Regions from separate parts of the Salinicola sp. CR57 genome, predicted to be linked through region 2. Evidence: predicted binding sites of a transcription regulator. Region 2 holds the regulator's gene; the other holds the start of a gene.
The links. Region 2 encodes PhoB, which activates phosphate uptake and scavenging genes when phosphate is short. Its sites were predicted from a motif close to TGTCATANNNNTGTCANA; they were not measured.
Positions count from the first base shown of each region.

Region 1: phnD (phosphate/phosphite/phosphonate ABC transporter substrate-binding protein) is a predicted target of PhoB. The motif match lies at 2,237-2,254, and genes of this name have one in related genera.

Region 1 covers NZ_PZJL01000001.1:73,833-78,808, forward strand. Annotated here, with positions in the region: gene DOM56_RS00320 (NADH:flavin oxidoreductase/NADH oxidase) at 1-136, opposite strand, end outside; gene zigA (zinc metallochaperone GTPase ZigA) at 378-1,577, opposite strand; gene DOM56_RS00330 (TraR/DksA C4-type zinc finger protein) at 1,660-2,091, opposite strand; gene phnD (phosphate/phosphite/phosphonate ABC transporter substrate-binding protein) at 2,333-3,343, shown strand; gene phnC (phosphonate ABC transporter ATP-binding protein) at 3,410-4,207, shown strand; gene phnE (phosphonate ABC transporter, permease protein PhnE) at 4,204-4,976, shown strand, end outside.
Region 2 covers NZ_PZJL01000001.1:507,442-512,417, forward strand. Annotated here, with positions in the region: gene DOM56_RS02360 (FAD-dependent oxidoreductase) at 1-208, opposite strand, end outside; gene DOM56_RS02365 (chorismate lyase) at 430-912, shown strand; gene ubiA (4-hydroxybenzoate octaprenyltransferase) at 996-1,889, shown strand; gene phoB (phosphate regulon transcriptional regulator PhoB) at 2,035-2,724, shown strand; gene phoR (phosphate regulon sensor histidine kinase PhoR) at 2,733-4,070, shown strand; gene DOM56_RS02385 (methyl-accepting chemotaxis protein) at 4,318-4,976, shown strand, end outside.

The DNA of each region.
Region 1 (4,976 bases), 430 kb from region 2:
CGAGATGGATCGTATGCCAATCGGTCATGCTGCCCTCGCCGTCGGCGGAGTACTGGCACATCGGCGAGATCACGATACGGTTGGCCAGCTCGAGCTCGGCAAGCTTGAGCGATGTAAAGAGCTTGGGAGATGCCATGAATCCTGTTCCTGACTGAGACGAATGATGGCAAAAATGTAGCTTGCTAATAATTTTTTAGCAATGCCCGACTCTCAATGGTGGAATTCAGATCCTATCGGATGGCTGTCGAGGTCGTGAGATGACCACTCGCACGATGACCGCTACCAATGACGGCCATAAAAAACCCCGGCAAATCCGCGAGGGATTACCGGGGAAGCTCTGGTGGAGACCAGATCAAGATGAGTCGGCAACAGCAGGCTCAGGCAGCGACGCCCCACTCGGGGAAGGGATCGGGCAAGGTCATCCAGTACCCCTTGCCGCGGGCCAGCTCGTCATCGTCGAGCAGGCACGCTTCCAGGCGGCGGCGGATGCTCGCCACGTCGAGCCCCTGGCCGATGAACACCAGCTCCTGGCGCATGTCGCCGAAGGGTTCTTCCCATTTCTCCCGGATCGAGGCGAGATACTCCGGGTCCTGGGGCCAGCGCGACTCGGGTACCGCACGCCAGAACAGACCGGCGAAACCGTGATGGGCAATACCGCCGGCCTGGCTCCACTGGCCGGCGAACTCGGGACGACTAGCGAGCCAGAAGAAGCCCTTGGAGCGCAGCAGGCGGCCGTCACCCCAGTCGCAGTGCAACAGCTCGAAGAAGCGCTGCGGGTGGAACGGGCGGCGCGCTTCGAAACTGAAGCTGCTGATGCCGTACTCCTCGGTCTCGGGGACGTGTTCACCGCGCAGCTCCTTGAGCCAGCCGGGGGCAAGCTGGGCCTTCTCGAAGCTGAAGCGGCCGGTATCGAGCACCCGGTCCAACCCGATCTGGCCGTGGCTGATGGCATGGATCTCGGCATCCGGATTGAGGGTTCTGAGCACCGCCTCGACCTCGGCGAGCTGGCCGGCGTCGATCAGATCGCTCTTGGAGATCAGCAGCACGTCGCAGAACTCGATCTGGTCGACCAGCAGGTCGGCGACGTTGCGCTCGTCCTCCTCGCCCAGGCTTTCACCCGCCTCGGCCAGCGATTTGGCCTCGTAGTACTGGGTCAGGAAGTTGGCACCGTCGACCACGGTGACCAGGGTATCCAGGCGTGCCACCTGGGACAGGCTGCGGCCCTGTTCATCCTCGAAGGTAAAGGTCTCGGCCACCGGCAGCGGCTCGGAGATGCCGGTGGATTCGATCACCAGGTAGTCGAAGCGGCCCTCCTCGGCGAGACGGTTCACCTCGATCAGCAGGTCTTCGCGCAGGGTGCAGCAGATGCAGCCATTGCTCATCTCGACCAGCTTCTCTTCGGCACGGTTGAGATCGACTTCGCGCTCGACCAGGGCGGCGTCGATATTGATCTCGCTCATGTCGTTGACGATCACCGCGATACGGCGGCCGTCACGGTTGTTGAGCAGATGGTTGAGCAGCGTGGTCTTGCCGGCGCCGAGAAAGCCGGAAAGCACGGTAACGGGTAAGGGATTCATGGATTCCTCCAGCAAGGTCGGTCCGGGTCGGCCTCTGTATCGGGCGGGCCGTCGATGTCTTGGGTCGCCGACAAGCGAGGTGTCAGGCGCTGTGTCGCTTGGCGTAATGGTGCTCGCGCTGCTCCTGACGCTGCTTGGCCTCGAGACAGAGCGTGGCGGTGGGTCTCAGCAACAATCGTCGCAGGCCGATCGGCGCGCCGGTCTCTTCGCAGAATCCATAGTCGCCCTCATCCAACCGCTTGAGGGTACCGGCAACCTTGCGCAGCAGCCGGGTCTCACGGTCGGCCTGGCGTAGTAGCAGACGCAACGTCTCCTCGTTGGCGGCCAGGTCGGCCTCGTCGCCGACACCACGGCTGTCGACGATGGTGCGGCGAGTCTCTTCAAGCGCCGCTTCGAGCCCCGCCTGCTCCACCAGCAGACGCCGTCGGAAGAAGTCGAGCTGAGCCTCGTTCATGTAGGCGTTCTCGGGCATTGCCAGCAGTTGGCTCTCTTCCTCGATAAGCGGTAACGGCATGGCAGTCTCCTCCGGAGCGTCGCGAAAAACCAATGTTATAACATAACAATAAAAACACCAACTTTCTTCTTCCTGCTCGGAAACGAACATGAAACGCAGTCATTAGCGAAAGTCGTATGCGCTTTACGCCGAATTTTGCGCACACTGTGACAAAACCATGACACCGAAAGCATCTATAAAGAGATCGACAAATCGCGCGGCCGGTGTCGCTTATAACAACCTCCGTTCCAGGAGATCCGCCATGCTACGACGCCTCGAATCCTCCAGCTCCCCCTCGCTGCGCCTGCCGCTTTCCCTGTTGACCACGCTGCTACTCGGCTGCGGCCTCGCTCTCTCGACGCAGGCCGCCGATGCGTGCCCGCAACGCGGGGACCTGGCGCCCATGTACTGCGACGCCGACGGCGATCTGGTCGCCGATGCGCCGACCGACGAATCCCAATATCTCGACCCCGATCCGCTGGTCTTCGCCTATACCCCGGTCGAGGACCCGGCGATCTACGCCGATATCTGGGAACCGTTCATCGAGCACCTCCGCGATGTCACCGGCAAGGACGTTCGCTTCTACGCCGTGCAATCGAATGCTGCCGAGATCGAAGCGATGCGCAGCGGGCGCATCCAGGTCGCGGGCTTCTCCACCGGGCCGACGCCGTTCGCGGTCAACCTCGCCGGGGCGGTGCCGTTCGCGATCATGGGCAGCGACGACGGCGAGTTCGGCTATACCTTGCAGGTCTACACCCGCAAGGACAGCGGCATCGACGAGCTGAGCGATCTCAAGGGCAAGCGCGTGGCGCACACCTCCCCCACCTCCAACTCCGGCAACCTGGCGCCGCGCGCCCTGTTCCCGAAGCAGGGCATTACCCCCGACGAAGACTACGAAGTGGTCTACTCGGGCTCCCACGACCAGTCGATGCTGGGCGTGGTGGCGGGGGACTACGACGCTGCGCCGGTCGCCTCCGAGGTGGTCGATCGGATGGCCGAGCGGGGCCTCTACGACCCGGAAGAGGTCAAGATCGTGTTCGAGTCCAAGCGCTTCCCCACCACCTCCTATACCTATGCCTACAACCTCAAGCCCGAGCTGATCGACAAGATCAAGGAGGCCTTCTTCAGCTTCGACATGAAAGGCACCGAGCTGGGCGAGGAGTTCGACGGCGTGACCAAGTTCATCCCGGTCACTTATCAGAAGGATTGGGAAGTCATCCGCGACATTCAGGACGCCAATGGCGTCGTCTACTCCCAGGAAAACGTCGAGTAATCCGCCGAACCACAGGCGGCGCCATCGGCCACGAAGGCCGATGGCGCCGTCAGCAGAGGATCTCCCATGCTGCGCATTCAGAATCTGATCAAACGGTACGGCCATGGCGAGCCGGTGCTGCGCGGGCTCGATCTCGACGTTCCCGGTGAATCGGTGGTATCGATCATCGGCGCTTCGGGGGCCGGCAAGAGCACCCTGCTGCGCTGCATCAACCGGCTGGTGGAGCCCACGGAAGGCAGCATCGAGCTCAACGGCCTGGAGTTGACGCATCTCAAGCGTGAAGAGCTGCGCAAGGCGCGCCGGCGCATCGGGATGATCTTCCAGGGCTTCAACCTGGTGGATCGCCTGACGGTGATGGAGAACGTCCAGTGTGGGAGGCTGGGTTATATCCCCTACTGGCGGGCGGCACTGCGCAAGTACCCGGCGGAAGACATCGAGCGCGCCTACCACCTGATGGAGCGCGTCGGCATCGCGCACTACGCCAACAAACGCGCCGATGCACTCTCCGGTGGCGAACGTCAGCGTGTCGGCGTGGTTCGGGCGTTGATGCAGCAACCGGAAATTCTGCTCGCCGACGAGCCCACGGCCTCGCTGGATCCGGTGAGCTCGCGCCAGATCATGGAGCTGCTGCAGACGCTCTCCCAGGAGCTGTCGCTCCCGGTACTGATCAACATCCACAACGTGGCCGAAGCGCGTGAATACACCCAGCGCATCGTCGGCATGCGATTCGGCAAGCTGATCTTCGATGGCGTTCCCGCCGACCTGGACCAGGAGGCGATGGATGCCGTCTACAGCGGCACCCCGGGGGAGGCACGTCAGCAGGCCGAGAGCGGGTCGGCCCACTCACCGGCGGTGGTGTCATGAGCACCAGCACCGATCAGACGGTCCCGTCGTCGCGGCGACACTGGCGCAAGCCACCGTTCATCGCCAATCCAGTGCTGCGCTGGGGGCTGGTCGTGGGCGTCGCGATCTACGCCGTGTGGGCGATCTCGATCCTGCCGTTCGATCTCGATCGCATCAGCCAGGGCATGACCCGTGCCGCGCGGATTTTCTCCGGCGCCTTTCCGCCCAACTTCGACCGCTATGAGCTGCTCATCGACGGCTTCCTCGAAAGCCTGCAGATCGCCATCCTGGCGACGCTGCTGGGTCTCGCGCTGAGCGTTCCCATCGCGTTCATGGCGGCCCGCAACATCGCCGCCAGGCCGATCTACATGATTGGCAGGGCCATCATCATCCTGGCGCGCAGCTTCCACCCGGTGATCGTGGCGATCCTGTTCGTCAAGGCGGTGGGGTTCGGTCCGGTGGCCGGCATCCTGACGCTGACGCTCTACTCGATCGGCTTCGTCGCCAAGATGCTGGCCGAGCGAATCGAGGAGATCGACTGGGGTCAGGTGGAAGCGCTACGTGCCAGCGGCACCCGCTATATCAGCGTGCTGCAGTTCGCCGTGCTGCCGCAGATCATGCCGCGCCAGATCGGCCTCGGCATCTATCAGCTCGACAGCAACCTGCGGGCGTCGGCGGTGGTCGGTATCGTCGGCGCCGGCGGCATCGGCTCGACGCTGATGAACGCTTTCGGCCGCTACGACTACGACTTCGCCCTGGCGATCACGCTGGTGATCATCGGCGTGATTCT
Region 2 (4,976 bases):
CATCGTGCATGGCCAGCGATTGTGGCGTCTGCCGCTTGGCGAAGGCGCTGGAGAGCAGCGGCTTGGTGTACTCGTCGCCACTGTCGGCACTGATCAGGGTGATCGGCCGCTCGCCATCACGGCTCCGAACGGCTCGGGCCAGGCCCACGCCGGCCATGCCGGTGCCGATGATCGTCAGGGGCGCGCTGGAGGGATCGGATTGACTCATTGCGGGGCTCGTCGGTCGGTCGTCTCGAGGCCTCATGTTACACTACGCCGCCTTCGACCCGCGCCGTCCCGGTGGTTCCTGACCGTTCCACGGCGCTTCCCTGATGCGTCCTGATGGAGTCGCTTCGCGTGCCCTCAGCTTGTTACTGCCATGCAATGTCGCCCGCCGAACGATCCTGGCGATGGATTCGCTGGGTTCCCGCCGTCACCCGCCGACCTTGCATGAGCGCCGCCTGGTGGCAGTGGGTAGGCTCTACCGATTCGCTCACCGCCCGGTTGGTCGCGGCCTCCAGGCGCCCTTTCCGGGTCAGGCTGGAACACCAGGGCGTCGAACGACCGCGCCGCGACGAGGCGCTTGCCTTGGGGCTGGCGCCGACCGACCTCGCCTGGATACGCGAGGTCACGCTGATGAGCGGCGAGCGACCGTGGGTGGCGGCGCGCTCGGTCACCCCACTGGATCGTACCGGTTGTCGGCGCCTGCGCACGCTGGGCGAGCGTTCGCTGGGGAGTTGGCTATTCGCGCAGCCCGACCTGCAACGCGACCCGATCGAGGTGGCGCGAGTCTCCGCGGACGCGGAGGGCGTGTGGCTGCGGCGGTCACGTTTCCGTCACGGCAGCATTCAACTGCTGGTGCAGGAGTGCTTCCTGCACGAAATGGCGGAGGACCTGGGCCTGGCTCTCCCGGGACGACGACCGACGACCTGAACGACGGCTCCCACCTCGAAGCGAGGCCGCAGTTGCAGTAAAGTCGTTGCCGATTCAGAGGCCTTGCCGTTTCGGAGATTCGTATGCCCAGCGCCGGTTCCCCTTCCACGCCCCGCGGCCTCGCCCGCCTGCCGGACTTCCTGCGCCTGACCCGGCTCGACAAGCCGATCGGCACCTGGCTGCTGATGTGGCCGACGCTGTGGGCGCTGTGGCTCGCCGCCGGCGGCCTGCCGGATCGCGCCAACCTGATCATCTTCGTGCTCGGCGTCTATCTGATGCGCGCCGCCGGCTGCGTGGTCAACGACTACGCCGACCGCAAGATCGACGGCCACGTCAAGCGCACCCGGGAGCGCCCGCTGGCCACCGGACGCATCCGCGAGCAGGAAGCCAAGCTCCTGTTCGCGGCGCTGGTGGCGGCGTCCTTCGTGCTGGTCTGCTTCACCAACCTGGCCACGGTGCTGCTCTCCTTCGTCGGCGTGGCGCTGGCCGCGCTCTACCCCTTCATGAAGCGCTACACCCACCTGCCCCAGGTGGTGCTGGGCATGGCATTCTCGTGGAGCATCCCGATGGCGTTCATGGCGGTGAGCCGCAGCCTGCCGCTGGAGGCGTGGCTGCTGCTGCTCGCCAACGTCGCCTGGACCGTGGCCTACGACACCCAATATGCCATGGTCGATCGCGACGACGACATCAAGATCGGGGTCAAGTCCACCGCGCGCCTGTTCGGCCGCGCCGACAAGCTGATCATCGGCCTGCTGCAGCTGCTGACCCTGGCGCTGCTGGCCTGGGTCGGAGCGCGGCTGGCACTGGGTGGGTTCTTCTGGCTGGGGCTGGCAGCGATGGCGGCGACCTTCGTCTATCAGCAGTGGCTGATCCGGGAGCGCGAGCGCGGCCCCTGCTTCCAGGCCTTCCTCAACAACTTCTGGTCGGGACTCTTGCTGTTCGCCGGGCTGGTCCTGGCGCTGTGGCCGCCGGTCTGAAGGACGCGATTGTCGTAACTGTCATATCGATGTCATATTCTCACGATGTAATCGTCACCGTTCTGTCACGGCCGGTCGCTACGTCCGATGGCGTCATCGACGCCACGCAACAAAGCGAACCGGCGGCTCACTCGAGGCACTACGCATGAGCTCCAAGACCGTACTCATCGTTGACGATGAAGCATCTATCCGCGAAATGATCGCCGTTGCCCTGGAAATGGCCGATTATCGCGTGCTGGAAGCCGACAACGCCCAGACCGGCCACGCCATGGCGCTGGACCAGAAACCCGACCTGATGCTGCTCGACTGGATGATGCCCGGCACCAGCGGCATCGAGCTCGCGCGTCGGCTGAAGCGCGAGGAGGCTACCGCCGAGATGCCGATCATCCTGCTCACCGCCAAGGGTGAAGAGGACAACAAGGTCCAGGGGCTGGAGGCGGGCGCCGACGACTACATCACCAAGCCCTTTTCGCCGCGCGAGCTGGTGGCCCGACTCAAGGCGGTACTGCGCCGGGCCACGCCGCCGGGTATCGAGGAGGCGGTCGAGGTCGAGGGGCTGCGGCTCGACCCCTCCAGCCACCGCGTCACCTCCCATGGTGGCGCCCTGGAGATCGGCCCGACCGAGTATCGTCTGCTGCAGTTCTTCATGACCCACCAGGAACGTGCCTACACCCGCAGCCAGTTGCTGGATCAGGTCTGGGGCGGCAACGTCTACGTGGAAGAGCGTACCGTCGATGTGCATATCCGCCGGCTGCGCAAATCCCTCGGCGAAGCGCACCAGCATCTGGTCCAGACCGTGCGCGGCACCGGCTACCGCTTTTCGGTCAGGGAGTAAGTCAGGACGTGCGCTACTGGATCAACGAACTGTGGCGCCTCGGCTACATGCTGTTCGGGCTCGGCGCCATGGGACTGTTGCTCGGCAAGCTGGGCGGCGACCTGCTCGCCGGGCTGGGCTGGGGGCTAGCGGCTGGCCTGGGGCTCTATGTCTTCCTCCACCTGTGCCACGTGCGCATGCTCTATGTCTGGCTGCTGAAGAATCCCCGCGAGGCGCCACCACCCGGCACCGGAGTCTGGGGCGACCTGTTCGATCGCCTGTATCACTATCAGAAAGCCCAGACCCAGCTGCAGCAACGACTGCGCGATATTCTGCGGCGCATCCAGGACTCCTGCGAGGCGATGCGCGACAGCGTGGTGATGCTGGATCCCAATGGCGACCTGGAGTGGTGGAACAGCGCCGCCGGCGACATGCTCGGCCTGCAGCCCGATCACGACCGCGGTCAGCCGATCACCAACTTCCTGCGCGATCCCCGTTTCATCGCCTACTTCGAGACGGGCGACTATCGCGAGCCGCTACTGATTCCCTCCCCGGTCCAGGCCAATCGTACCCTGCAGTTCCATCTCACCCTGTTCGGCGACAACGAACGCCTGCTGATGGCGCGGGACGTGTCCCGGCTGCATCAGCTGGAGATGATGCGCCGCGACTTCGTCGCCAACGTCTCCCATGAGCTGCGCACGCCACTGACGGTGCTGGCCGGTTATCTCGAAACCTACTCGGACCACGCCGACCAGTTGCCCCAGCGCTGGCAGCGCGGGTTCGGCCAGATGCAGGCGCAGACCATGCGCATGCAGCACCTGGTCGAGGATCTGCTGCTGCTGTCGCGGCTCGAGATCGATAGCCCCGACGACGACCGCGATACGCTGGACGTGACGACGCTGCTCCACGATATCGTCGCCGATGCCCGGGAGTTGAGCGCACAACACCACCAGTTGTCGATAGAAGCCGACGAGTCGCGACGGCTGCTGGCGAACACCAAGGAGATACGCAGTGCCGTCTCCAACCTGGTCTTCAACGCCGTTCGCTACACACCGGAAGGCAGCACCATCACCCTGCGCTGGAAGCCTTGGCACGACGGCGCCGCCATCGAAGTGGAAGACAACGGCGAGGGTTTCGATCCCGTCCATATTCCGCGACTGACCGAGCGCTTCTATCGCGTCGACAAGGGCCGCAGCGCCGCCACCGGCGGCACGGGGCTGGGCCTGGCCATCGTCAAGCACGTGCTGCTGCGCCACGACGCCAGCCTGGAAATCGTCAGCCGCCCGGGGCTCGGCGCGCGCTTCCGCTGCGTGTTCCCCGCTACGCGACTGGTCGGCGCTGACACAGGGTCGGCGCCATCCCCCTGAACGAGGCCGTCGCTACCCACGGCGGACGCCCCTCCACCCATGCCGGCACGATCGCCGAACCGCGTCGGGCAACGCACGGCGTGCCACGGCCAGACCAGACCAGACCAGACCAGACCAAGCGCATCACACCGAAATCGTAGGAATCGATCTCTCAATCTTGATTAGAGGCTGCCGATAAAGTGGGCGGATTATTAGTTTAATCCTCCATATGAATCGGCAGGTAGCTAGGAAAGGGACGGTTTTCGCGATGACGATGCGGCAAAAACTCTGGATCACGGTGGGACTGATGTGGTTCGGCATGCTGGTGTTGGTGGGCTGGATGGCCCTGGAGAAGCGCGAGACACTGATGGCCGAGCGCGTCAGCAGTCTCAAGAGCTTCGTGACCAGCGCCCAGACACTGGTCGAGCGTTATGTCGAACGCGCCAACGATAGCGAGTTCTCCGAACAAGCCGCCAAGGATTTCGCGCGCAGGAACCTGTCGGCCCTGGATCTCGACGGCAGCTATGTCTACGCCTTCGACAGCAACATCCATCTGGTCTATCACCCCAAGCGCGAAATCGGCACGGACATGAGCGGTTTCCGCGACGACAACGGCATCTATTTCTATCGCGAGCTCAAGGCGCTGGCGGACTCCCCCGACGATGGCACCCTGGAGTACACCTCCACCAACGCCGATGGCCAGGACATATCGCGCCTCAACTACGTGCGCTACGTCCCCGAGTGGGACTGGTATCTCGCCGCCAACGTCTATATCAGCGACATCCAGCAGGCGTTCTGGGCCGGCGTGTTGAAGATGAGCCTGATCGCCGGTGCCATCGGCATCATCATCACGCTGATCATGGGCTGGATCATCCGCAACGTGCTGGGCGACCTGGGAGGCGACCCGCGCCAGGCGCGAGACGCGAT